2 regions of the Peribacillus frigoritolerans genome follow, and region 2 is predicted to be linked to the other one. Evidence: riboswitches for the same ligand, from Rfam matches in the RefSeq annotation. Region 2 holds a riboswitch; the other holds the start of a gene.
What was found. A riboswitch is a leader RNA that binds a small molecule or an ion and turns the genes downstream of it on or off. The one in region 2 is predicted to bind glycine.
Positions count from the first base shown of each region.

Region 1 (6,619 bases), 2.6 Mb from region 2:
CGCCGATTATGCCTATAAACCATGGTTCAAAGGTCTCAATCGAAAGGCGCAGCAATGAGAGGTCTGCATCTGCCCCAACGAGTCCGGGCACTTTCAATATAGCTGTAAACCCAACGAAAAAGACGAATAACAGCATGAGTGTATATAATGGGCTGATAATGGCATTTTTTCGAAATACCTTGCCGCTGCGTGCTGAATAAACAGCGCTGAAAACCTGGGGCCACATATAGAAACCGAATACGAGCAATATTACCGTGGAGATGAACCATGATACGCTAAGTCCCTGATCTGGGAACTTTAGAAAACCAGGCTTGGCCGCATCAATCGCTTCAAACATCGGCTGAAATCCGCCAAAGTAATGAATCGGCAGATAAATCCCCAAAAATCCTATTATGGCAACCATCATGATATCTTTAATGACCGCTGTCCAAACTGATCCGTGTATACCGGAGATCATCACATAAATGGTAAGGCTGATCGCCCCCATCCAAACTGCCTCAGACATAGAGATGGCACCATAAGATGCTTCTGAGACAATGATCCCCAATCCTTTCAGCTGCACGACGATCACTGGAATCATCGACACCACACCGACAAGCGCAGCCAAAACTCCTAAACCGGGACTCTTATATTTGCTTACAAAGAAATCGGATTGAGACATCAGTTTATTTTCCTTGGCATATCTCCAAATTTCCGGCAGGAGCCAATAGGATAATACGTAAGACAAAGTAATGTAAATTAGAACATATAGAGCGGGTGCGCCCTTGCCATAAGCCCAGCCGCTGCCGCCAAGGAAGGAGAAGGTCGTATAGATTTCCCCGGCCATCAGCAGAAAGACGAATATCGCACCAAAACCGCGTCCGCCCACCGTCCATTGTTCCAAGTCCATATCTTTTCCTTTTGAAGAGCGTATGCCTAAAAATATCGATAGAAGTAAAAATGCTAAAATGATTAAGAGAGCAATATTCATTCCTGGTCACCTTCCCGATTCCTGGGATCCAGCTTATACATGATGCCCAGTATGGCAGAGGTAAGGACCACCCACATAGCCATCCAGAACATATTGAAAGGCATCCCTAATACATATGGTTCTATTTTATTAACAAAAGGCAGAAATCCTAGTATGCCTATAAAAGGAACTAGAGTAAGAATATATATAATCTTCATAAACAAACCCCTCCGTTTTAATAAAGTGAAACGCCCACCAATGGGGTTTATTCTTTAATGCCACTGATGGATGGGTGAACCAAACCGGAATGAAAAATTCATACATGACGGAAAAGGTCCGATAATATATATTAGCTTACACTATTTTGATATAAAATTTAATGCAGTTGCCTGATATATTTGAGCAACTGTGCGCAGACAGCCGAACCCTGATATGTTCATAAGACAGATAAAGCCTTGAATTCATAGTGAGTTCAAGGCTTTTTTCCTTTAGCTATCTTTTTTTTCGATAGTTATATAGTATCACCAAGAGTATGAACCAGATTGGGGTCAAGAGCAGTGATAGTCGTGTAGCTTCAGCGAATAGCATAACAATAAGGATGAACAGGAATAATCCTAAAATGGCGTAATTGACAAAGGGTGTAAAAGGAGCCTTGAAAGTCGATTCGGCTCTTAGGTCAGGCCTTGTTTTCGAATATTTGATATGGGAGATCAAGATAATGCTCCATACCCATATGAAACAGATGGCACTGATGGTCGTCACGACAGTAAATGCCTGTTCCGGTATCAGCTTGCTTAATAATGCCCCTATTGATACAACGATTGTGGATGTTAATAAGGCATTGCCCGGAACAGCCTGTTTATTTAATTTTTCCAGTTTAGCAGGGGCTTCGCCATTCCTGCTTAACATATAAAGTATTCGGCTCGTTGAAAATAAACCGCTGTTGCATGCAGAAGCAGCGGAAGTCAAAACGACGAAGTTGATGATCCCTGCAGCGACAGGAATGCCGATTAACGCAAAGACCTCTACAAATGGGCTGCTCGTGGCATCCAGTTGTGTCCATGGGTTGACGCAGAGAATGACGAATAGTGCACCAACATAGAAAAGTAAAATCCGGACAGGGATTTTATTGATGGCAGATGGAATGTTCTTTCTCGGGTTTGCCGTTTCTGCTGCGGAAACCCCGACCAATTCGACACCGACAAATGAGAAGACGACCAGTTGTAAAGATAACAGGAATCCGGAAATGCCATTGGGGAACATGCCCCCATGATTCCATAGGTTGGTTAGGGAAACCGTTCCGGTATTGGTATTGAAGCCGATGATCAAAAGGATGATTCCCACGATGATCAAGGCGATGATCGTAATTACTTTAATGATGGCAAACCAGAATTCCAATTCACCAAATAACTTAACGGTCAATAGGTTCAATCCTAAAAGAATGACCAGGCATATTAGAGCCGGAATCCATTGAGGGATATCGAACCAATATTGTATATAGACGCCGACAGCTATGATATCGGCCATTGCGGTCATAATCCAACAGAACCAATATGTCCAGCCTGTCACGAAGCCGGCCCATGGACCGACATATTCGGTTGCAAATTCAGTGAATGATGCATACCCTGCATTGGATAAGAGCAATTCACCTAGTGCCCTCATCACAAAAAACAAGGCAATCCCTATTATAAGATAGGAAAATAAAATAGAAGGACCTGCCAATTGTATGGCTTTTCCGGAACCTAAAAATAATCCGGTGCCAATGGTTCCTCCTATTGCAATCAGTTGTACATGTCTATTTTTTAAATCTCTTTTTAATTCTTGTTTAGCCAATTCCTACGCCCCCGTTTTTTTATAGTCTTGGTAGTGAATGAGTTTACCTGCATGGTCTTGGAGAGAGGGACGTGATTTTTTCGTCCAGCTTGCCTTTCCCATTGGTTTTAAAGCTGTTGTTTTTAGTCCAACCACAAAATGGACAATAAAAAAAAGAGATTGGATAATACCAATCTCTTAAAGGGTTCAGAATAACAATTTTATCATTCGTTACTCTTCTGTCCTTTTGCCTGAGATTGTGAATCCTTCGGCGCTGCATCTTGTACAGTCTCTCCAGAAGCTGCTCCTGCTATAGTGTCATCCATAGCATTCATCGCTTGCTTGTATGCGGTTGTGAATAAATGTCGTCAGTGATAATCTACCACTGCTGAATCATTCATTATGCTTATAAAATAATATTGGAATTCTATCATCTATTTTTCGGTAGGTCAACAAGTTTTTTTGAAGTGAAAAAGGCAATATCTGCAGTTTTATAGTGATCTTAATTTTTATTAAGGTACTTGAAAAATTTATTTTTTGGATGATCACTATTATGAAATATTGATCATCATTTTTTTGAAATGATATTTTTAGATTAGGGAAATTGCCAAGATATATTTGGCAACTGTTTATTTCAAAAATACAATTGTATTTTTACAGAATATTTACTATTATAAGATAAGAAAACATAATTGAAGTGTTATTGATATTTTTTCTTCGATAGAGCATTTCTAATCGCAATAATTAATAGAGAGTCGTTCGTGGTAAGGATAGAAAAGCATTACCGATATTGCATCTGGGGGAGTTAAACATGTCGAACAAGGAATTAAAGAGAGGGCTGGAAGCACGTCACATTCAAATGATAGCTTTGGGCGGAACCATCGGTGTCGGGTTATTCATGGGATCGGCGAGCACGATCAAATGGACCGGGCCCTCTGTAATGCTTGCTTATGCCATCGCAGGTATTTTTATATTTTTCATCATGCGTTCCATGGGTGAGATGCTTTATTTAGAACCGACTACAGGTTCATTTGCAACCTTTGCGAGCAGCTATATACATCCTTTGGCAGGTTATATGACTGCTTGGAGCAATTGGTTTCAATGGGTAATCGTCGGAATGTCCGAAATCATCGCGGTTGGGTTGTATATGCAATATTGGTTCCCGGAGTTACCGGCCTGGATACCAGGTGTGGTCGCCATGATCATCTTGGGGGCGGCCAACCTCATTTCCGTCAAATCCTTCGGGGAATTTGAATTCTGGTTTGCGCTTATAAAAATCATAACGATTGTATTGATGATCGTTGCCGGCGTTGGCCTTATCTTCTTTGGAATAGGGAATGGCGGGGATGCGATTGGATTATCGAATCTTTGGGAAAATGGCGGCTTCTTTACGGGAGGCTGGACAGGATTCTTCTTTGCGCTTTCCCTTGTCGTGGCATCCTATCAAGGCGTTGAGCTTATCGGCATCACAGCCGGAGAAGCGAAAGATCCAACGAAGACCGTAACAAAAGCGATCCAGTCGATCATATGGCGCATTTTAATTTTCTATATTGGCGCCATATTCGTCATCGTGACAGTCTTCCCTTGGGATCAACTGGATGACTTAGGAAGCCCATTCGTTTCAACCTTTGCAAAAATAGGTATCACAGCAGCAGCAGGAATCATCAATTTTGTCGTAATCACTGCGGCAATGTCTGGATGCAACAGTGGTATTTTCAGTGCAGGGCGTATGCTTTACACACTGGCATTGAATGGCCAAGCTCCGAAAATCTTTGCTAAAGTATCTAAAAATGGAGTGCCGGCATATTGTACGATCGCTGTACTTTTAGGATTGGGCATCGGGGTTATCCTGAATTACCTTGCACCGCCGCAATTATTCCTTTATGTGTACAGTGCGAGTGTATTACCTGGGATGATTCCATGGTTTGTTTTACTGATCAGTGAGCTTAAATTCAGAAAGGTAAATGCCGCTGAAATGGAGAAGCATCCGTTCAAGATGCCGTTGGCCCCTTTCAGTAACTATGCGACAATAGCCTTTTTACTGATGGTGCTGGTCGGTATGTGGATCAATCCTAGTACAAGGATTTCCTTGGTTGTCGGAATCGTTTTCCTAGCCTTGGTCGTAGCAAGTTATTACATCCTGAAAATGGATAAACGAACACCGTTGGATGCTAAATCCGATGATGAAATTTCGGGATAAGCAACTCAATTGGAAAGCCCTTCTCTTAATTCGAGAAGGGCTTTTTTGTCTTTGGTGATCAATTGTTGGAATTCACGAGTAAATCAGCGGAATTCACGAGTAAACCAGCGAAATTCACGAGTAAAACGGCAAAACTCACGAGTAAACAAGTGAAACTCACGAGTAAACAAGTGAAACTCACGAGTAAAACGGCGAAACTCACGAGTAAACCAGCGAAATTCACGAGTAAAGCTGCGAAACTCGAGTAAACCAGCGAAATTCACGAGTAAAGCTAATTAGCCCCCGTAACAAGGGATGCCAGCAGTGGGTCGCTTATGGAATGTGTCTTCCTGACAGATTTTTTCATAGGATGTAACATCATCTTACCCGAGGAAGGGGTTATATTTTGGAAAGAACAAAGCTTACCGGGCGGGTCGTTACACCTAATGATGCTGAGTATGAGCATGCCAGGATAAATAATAACTTAAGTTTTTCTAAATTCCCAAAGGTCATTGTGTTTTGTCAAAATTCCAATGATGTGTTGAATTCATTGAAGTGGGCCCGGGAAAATCATACACCTTTCCGGGTTAGGAGCGGCAGGCATAGTTATGAAAATTTTTCATTAGTGAATGGCGGTCTAATCATTGATATAAGTGAAATGTACAATATCAAGGTCAACCGTGAAAAAATGATTGCAAAAATCGAAGCAGGAGCTGATTTAGGTCAAGTATATAATATGCTATGGAAGTATGGCACGACGATTCCGGCTGGGACCGAAAGCGGTGTTGGTCTTGTAGGCCTTACGCTTGGCGGTGGAATAGGTATGTTATCGAGACGCTTTGGACTTACTTGTGACAATTTGCTTGAAATAGAAATGGTAAGGGCGTGCGGAAAGAGGGGCGCTAAACTCATTAAAGCAAATAGGAAAATTAATAGTGATTTATTTTGGGCATGCTGCGGGGGAGGAGGGGGAAACTTTGGCATAGTCACTTCTCTTACCTTCAGGGTACACCCCGTATCAAGGGTATCGATTTTCTCCGTCACATGGGGATGGGAAGATTTTGAAGCGGTGTTTGAAGCCTGGCAGGATTGGGCCCCTCAAGTTGAAGAGTGTTTAACTTCAGAAATCGAATTCAAGTCAAAGGAAGTAAACCAAATTATCGCTCAAGGTGAATTTGTTGGGCCATCATATAGGTTGCAGCAGCTTCTAAAGCCTTTGACGAGAGCAGGTTCTCCAGCAAATATCATGATAAAGGAAGTTCCGTACATTGATGCTGTGCAATTCTTTAATGATCCAAGTGGAAATCGACCGGCCCATCGCAAGCGGTCGGGGTCTTTCATAGAAAAACCTTTTCAACGGCAAGCAATCTTGACGATGAAGCATTTTTTGGAAAACGTTCCAAATGAAAATGCAGCCATTTGGCACCAATCCTTAGGAGGGGCCGCTGGCCGTGTGGCCCCAAATGAAACGGCTTTTTATTATCGGGATGCCATCATCGCCCAGGAGTATCTGGCTACATGGACGAATCCAGAAGAAGAGCGGCAAAACATCCATTGGATTAAAGAACTTAAATGCGCTTTGTCACCATATACTACAGGTGACTACGTGAATTGGCCGGATATCCTCATCGAAGATTGGCCAACTGCGTACTATGGAGAAAATTTCAAGCGGCTTCGGG
Region 1 covers NZ_CP158190.1:682,402-689,020, forward strand. The annotation lists gene ABOA58_RS03275 (sodium:solute symporter family protein) at 1-970, opposite strand, end outside; gene ABOA58_RS03280 (DUF3311 domain-containing protein) at 967-1,167, opposite strand; gene ABOA58_RS03285 (amino acid permease) at 1,442-2,782, opposite strand; glycine riboswitch at 2,991-3,069, opposite strand; gene ABOA58_RS03290 (amino acid permease) at 3,573-4,961, shown strand; gene ABOA58_RS03295 (hypothetical protein) at 5,027-5,209, shown strand; gene ABOA58_RS03300 (FAD-binding oxidoreductase) at 5,347-6,619, shown strand, end outside.
Region 1: linked by a shared signal. The riboswitch ahead of ABOA58_RS03285 (amino acid permease) and the one ahead of gcvT (glycine cleavage system aminomethyltransferase GcvT) in region 2 are both predicted to bind glycine.

Region 2 (6,619 bases):
CACACCTACAGGACCAGAACCCGGACCGCCGCCGCCATGCGGGCCTGTGAATGTTTTATGGAGATTTAAGTGAACCACATCAAAGCCCATGTCACCCGGGCGTGCTTTTGATAGGACTGCATTCAGATTGGCTCCGTCATAATAAAGCTTCCCACCTGCATCATGGACAAGTTGTGCCATTTCCAAAATGTTTTCTTCAAACAATCCCAATGTATTAGGGTTCGTCAGCATCAAGGCCGCCGTATCAGGTCCGACAACACGCTTTAAATCTTCAAGGTCGACTAATCCATTTTCATCGGATTTCACTGTAATCGTTTCAAGTCCGGCAACAGTGGCAGAGGCAGGATTCGTACCGTGTGCAGAATCAGGTACAATCACTTTCGTCCGTTCTGTATCGCCATTCGCTTCGTGAAAAGCGCGAATCATCATTAACCCTGTCCACTCACCATGTGCACCTGCTGCAGGCTGTAATGTCACTTGGTCCATCCCGGTGATTTCCGTTAAGTGTTCCTGCAAATCAAATAAGAGTCCTAATGCTCCCTGAACGGTAGCCGGATCTTGATATGGATGGATATGGGCAAAGCCGTTGAAGCGTGCCACGTTTTCATTTATTTTCGGATTATATTTCATCGTGCATGAACCCAGCGGATAAAAACCCGAATCCACCCCATGATTCCGTTTGGAGAGTGCTGTATAGTGACGCATGATATCCAGTTCGGACACCTCAGGCAGTTCTGCCTCTTCTTCACGGATGTAGTCGGCAGGAAGAATTTCTTCGAGCGGAATAGTTGCAACATCCATTTCTGGCAGACTGTACCCGATTCGACCGGAAGTACTGATTTCAAAAATGAGTGATTGATCTTGATTATTCATGTTGATCCCCCAATTCCTGCGCAAGTGCATCAATTTCTTCTTTTGTTCTAAGTTCAGTTACCGCAACCAGCATATGGTCTTTCAGCTCAGGATAAACCGTCCCTAAATCAAAGCCACCGATCATCCCTTTTTCAAAAAGGTTTTTATTGATTTCTGAAAACGAAGCAGGCAGTTTAATGACAAATTCATTGAACGAAGGACCATCGAATATCACTTCCACCCCTTTTGCCATAATTGCTTTTTTCGCATAATGAGCTTTTTGAATATTTTGCACGGCCATTTCTTTGACACCCTTTTTCCCAAGCGCGGTCATTGCAACAGAAGCTGCCAACGCATTCAAAGCTTGATTGGAACAAATGTTGGATGTGGCTTTGTCACGGCGAATGTGCTGTTCACGAGCTTGAAGCGTCAGTACAAATCCCCGTTTACCATTTTCATCCACTGTTTGACCGACGAGTCGGCCCGGAACTTTCCGAACAAGTTTATTAGTAACGGCAAAATATCCACAATGAGGTCCACCGAATGCCGCTGGAATGCCGAATGGCTGAGCATCCCCCGTTACGATATCTGCACCAAGTGCACCAGGGGATGTCAATGCTCCCAATGCAAGCGGATTACTGGAAACGATAAACATCGACTTGACGCCATGAATGATTTCCTCCATTTCTTTCAATGGCTCGATGCGGCCAAAAAAGTTCGGATATTGCACGATCACTCCTGCAATGTCCTCATTCGCCAATTCCCTTAAAGCAGCTAAGTCCGTCACACCGTCTTTAAAAGGAATTTCGATCACTTCCACGCGTTGCCCTTTCGCATATGTCTTAACGACTTCTCTTGATTCAGGATGAACGGCTCCTGAAATGAGAATCTTTTTGCGTCGTGTCTGGCCTGAAGCAAGCATGGCTGCTTCAGCCAGCGCTGTACCGCCGTCATACATGGAGGAGTTAGCCACATCCATGCCCGTCAATTCACATATCATCGTTTGATATTCAAAGATGGCCTGAAGCTCCCCCTGTGAAATTTCAGGCTGATAGGGTGTATAAGCCGTGTAAAATTCAGAACGGGATAGAACATGATCGACGATGACCGGCGCGTAATGGTCATAGACACCCGCACCAAGGAAGGAAGCATAGTTTTTAAGGTCCGCATTCTTGGCAGCAAGCCTTGATAATTCTTTCATTAATGCAGGTTCAGATTTAGCAGGCTTGATATCGTATTCTCCTTGAAAACGAACGCTTTCAGGGATATCACTGAAAAGTTCTTCAGCAGTGGATACCCCTATCGCTTTCAGCATTTCTTGTTTATCTTGCTCTGTCATGGGTAAATAACGATGTTTCATCTAATGACCATTCCCCTCTATTTACGTGGTTTTTTATAAAAAGGTGTTTGTATTATAACGGCTTTCAAACGTTTGGAACGGATTTCCACTTCGACTTCCGCATCCAGCACCGAAAATTCCTTATCGATAAGTACCAAACCCACGTTTTTCTTCAACGTTGGTGATTGGGTACCGGTCGTGACCTCGCCAATGACTTTATCACCGCTGTAGACCTTATACCCATGACGTGGAATGCCACGGTCAATCATTTCAATTCCCACAAGCTTGCGGGAAGCTCCTTTCTCCTTTTGCTCAGCAAGAACGGCTTTCCCGAAAAAATCAACTTCCTTATCCACTTTTACTGCAAAACCAATCCCGGCTTCTATCGGGGTGATGTCCGCTGAAAGCTCCTGCCCATACAGCGGCAGTTTCGCTTCAAAACGCAGGGTATCACGAGCACCTAAACCAATCGGCTGAACCCCCTCTTCGTTTCCGGCATCCATAATCGCCTTCCAAAGGGCAGGACCATTTTCACTGTCACTATATATCTCAAAGCCATCCTCACCAGTGTACCCAGTACGGGATACCAGCGTGGAGATGCCGTTAATCATGACATTTTCCTTGAACTTGAAAAATCCTATTTCACTTAAGGCAGTATTTCCCGATAGTTTTTGTAATATCTTCTCTGCAGCTGGTCCTTGAAGTGCCAGCTGTGTATAGTCACTCGATACATTCGTAATTTGGACATCTTCCGTTAAATTAGCTTGCAGCCAATTGAAATCTTTTTCTGTATTCGCTGCATTGACCACGAGCAGATAGTCGTCCTCAGCCCTTTTATACACGATAAGATCATCGACCGTGCCTCCGTTTTCATAACACATGGCGGTATATTGGGCACCGCCCTGTTGCAGCTTTGATATATCATTGGTCAGCATCTTCTGTAAAAAGGAAAGGCTTCCGGGACCCTTAACATCGACTTCACCCATATGGGAAACATCGAATAACCCCGCTTTTGTTCGTACGGCTTCATGTTCGTCCTTTATACCCGAAAATTGGACAGGAAGTTCCCAGCCGCCAAAATCAATCGTTTTACCTCCGTATTCACGATAAACCTCAAATAGTGGTGTTCTTTTTAAATTGGTCAAAAAATGACCCCCTTCAGATTTTTTTTAATTAATTGGCTTCATTATCAAAAGCTTCTTGTCATTACGCATCAGATATTTCCTGATTCATGATGTGAAAAAAGCACAAAAAAGGACAGAGAAAGCCCGTTTGAGCTTTTTCTCTGTCCTGAAACCTGAAAGTTTACCTATGTAATAGGTTTTCCCCTTTGGTGGCCGTCCCAAAATGGGCGGCGCTCTCCAGAGTTGCGTCCAATAAGAGTTCTTTTGCCTGAGAGATTCACTGCTAAGTTTGCTCCTTCGGCGCTACATCCGTAGTCTCTCCCCTTATCTTCACCCGCATATAAATGGTCTACCAATGAAAGGAAGCGAATAAGCCACCAAGCATCGGTAAAACCCCTGAGCATCGTGGAATGCATTCTCTGCCAATTCTCCTGAAACTTCAGAAACCGTTTGATTGGTCTCCTTCAGTAATCTTGGATAAATTAGGAGCCTATAGCCCATACTAAGAAAACGCGAACTGCAAAATCGATGTACAAAGATTCTTTGTAGCGTTTGGAAATTGGAATTTTCTAAATATACTTATATCCTACCCTAAGAAACTTATCTCTGCAATATCTTTTGAAGAGAAATATTTTTCTTACTTCACATATGAAATGTTCGGGTTTTGACCTTTTATTAAGGAAATTATGATTTAAGAGGGAGTTATTTCTATGAAAATCAATATATCCTTTAATTCTGAATGGACTGACGAGTTTCTGCAAAAGATGGAAAATGACGGTCCATGGGGGAATTGGGAGCTTTATAAGCTGGCGGTTCAAATGGAGGAAAATCTTATCATCCCTGATTTTGAAGGTTTACAGGCGCCCAAGCACCTTCCGCAGTTAACCCCGCTTCCGCATCAATTGGAAGCAGCCAAGCAAGTGGTGGAAAAGATGAATGGAAAGGCCATTTTAGCTGATGAGGTAGGGCTCGGAAAAACAATTGAAGCTGGATTGATACTAAAAGAGTATATGATTAGGGGCCTTGTAAAAAAAGTTTTGATCCTTGTTCCGGCTTCCCTTGTCACACAATGGGCTTTTGAATTGAATACCAAGTTTCATATACCGGCAGTCGTTCAGAGAAAAAGTTATGTTTGGGACTCCTGTGATGTGGTCATTTCATCCATTGATACAGCCAAACGCGCTCCACATCGAGATATCATTTTCAAGCAGGAATACGACTTCATCATTATTGATGAAGCTCATAAACTTAAAAATAATAAGACAAAGAACTATGAATTCGTCCAAAATCTGAAAAAGAAATTTTGTTTACTCCTGACAGCCACTCCGATTCAAAATAAAGTCGAGGAAATTTTCCACCTCGTTTCGTTATTGAAACCGGGCCACTTGGGAAATGCCTCACTTTTTTCGGAAAAGTATAAAGGTAAAGGCCGGAACATAATTGAAGATGAACACCTAAAGGAACTTGTCAATACTGTCATGATTCGAAACCGGCGGGCCGATACTGGCATTGAATGGACAAAACGGCATGTGGAGACCATCACCATTGAATTTTCTCCAACGGAACAAGCATTGTACGATGCCGTTTCCAAATTCAAACCTATTTCGGATGGTTCTAAAGGAAGCGCATTTTCGGCTCTCACTCTCCAAAGGGAAGCATGCAGCAGCAGAGAGGCGGTCTTTTATACATTAAAGAATATGAAAGCTAAATATGATCAGCCTTCCCCTGACTTTTTGGCAAAGCTTGATGATTTATTTTCTAAAGTGAATGAAACGGTTCAGAACTCCAAGGCTGAAAAAGCTTTGGAACTGATCAAGAAAATTGATGATAAAGTCATTATCTTTACCGAATACCGGGCGACTCAGCTATATCTACAATGGTACCTACAGCAGAATGGAATTTCTTCAGTTCCTTTCCGAGGCGGTTTTAAGCGCGGAAAGAAAGACTGGATGCGAGAATTATTCCAAAAGAATATACAGGTATTAATTGCAACAGAAGCTGGCGGGGAAGGGATAAACCTTCAGTTTTGCCATCACTTGATTAATTTTGACCTGCCATGGAACCCGATGAGGCTCGAACAGAGAATTGGACGGATACACCGCCTTGGTCAGGAAGAAGATGTGATGATTTATAACTTTGCCACGAAAAATACAGTAGAAGAACATATTCTGAAGTTACTATATGAAAAAATAAATTTATTCGAGAAAGTAATCGGCGAATTGGATGATATTCTAACCAAACTGGATATTAACAACATTGAAGAATATTTGATTGATGTGGTCGGCGAATCCAAAACAGAGGGTGAAATGAAAATTAAGATGGATAATTTTTCATCGTTAATCCAATTCGCTCAATCAATGAAGGAAGGTGAGGTTCATGCAGCAACGGGAAATTCATGATTTTTTATTAACTTACTTTAAAGCCAACGATTGTGAAATACTGGATAATGCACCAACCCACCTTACAGTCCAATTGACGATTGATATGGATAAAGAATTAATGAACAGACCCTTTTATTGGCATTATCTAGAAAAAACAGGTGGCGTTCCGAACCCAGCACAGATGACTTTCATTACCGATCCAGAACAAGCTCCATCCGATTTAAAGGGAGAAATGATTCATTTTGGCTCCCCTCGCCTTCACCAGATTATTCAATCTACCAAAAAGCTGGCAGGGTATACTAGACTTTTTGAGGATACCCCTCCAACAAAAGGGGGAAATAATCCTTTGTTTCCTTGGCTGACCCTGAATGTGAAAATATCCTATCAATGCGACCGTAAAAAGGATACCTTCATGTCGATCGGACTGAATTTAATCTCAGGTGAGATCATGGAAAGATTTCACCATCGGGTTTTACCGATAAAGGTCACCCCAAAAATACCGGATTACTCCTTTACGCTTTCACCGCTCATCATGCCCAAGAGCGGATTGGCAAGACTCGATACATACATCAGGACCAGTTTCGAGGATGATGACCATTCCTGGGCAGAGGAAGCAATGCTTCGCTGGCAGAATGACTTGAATTTATTGGAGCATTTTTACAAGGATATGGACGAAAAAAGTGAGAGCTATTTTACCGAAAAAGATGCCTTAAAAGCTCAATATGAACCCAACATCCGAATATCCATCATCAACGGAGGGTTATTTTACCTTTCAGATAGGGCATTGGGATAAGTAAGAACAATAAAAAAACAGATGCCCTAAGTTCAGGACATCTGTTTTATTTTTTGATATTTTTCCTTACGAACATCGACAAAGCAAAAGGGACAATGCCAAACCAATGGGACATACCATGATTTTTATC
Region 2 covers NZ_CP158190.1:3,686,171-3,692,789, forward strand. The annotation lists gene gcvPB (aminomethyl-transferring glycine dehydrogenase subunit GcvPB) at 1-873, opposite strand, end outside; gene gcvPA (aminomethyl-transferring glycine dehydrogenase subunit GcvPA) at 866-2,212, opposite strand; gene gcvT (glycine cleavage system aminomethyltransferase GcvT) at 2,230-3,336, opposite strand; glycine riboswitch at 3,475-3,558, opposite strand; glycine riboswitch at 3,562-3,649, opposite strand; gene ABOA58_RS18040 (DEAD/DEAH box helicase) at 4,026-5,714, shown strand; gene ABOA58_RS18045 (YqhG family protein) at 5,692-6,489, shown strand; gene ABOA58_RS18050 (YqzE family protein) at 6,536-6,619, opposite strand, start outside.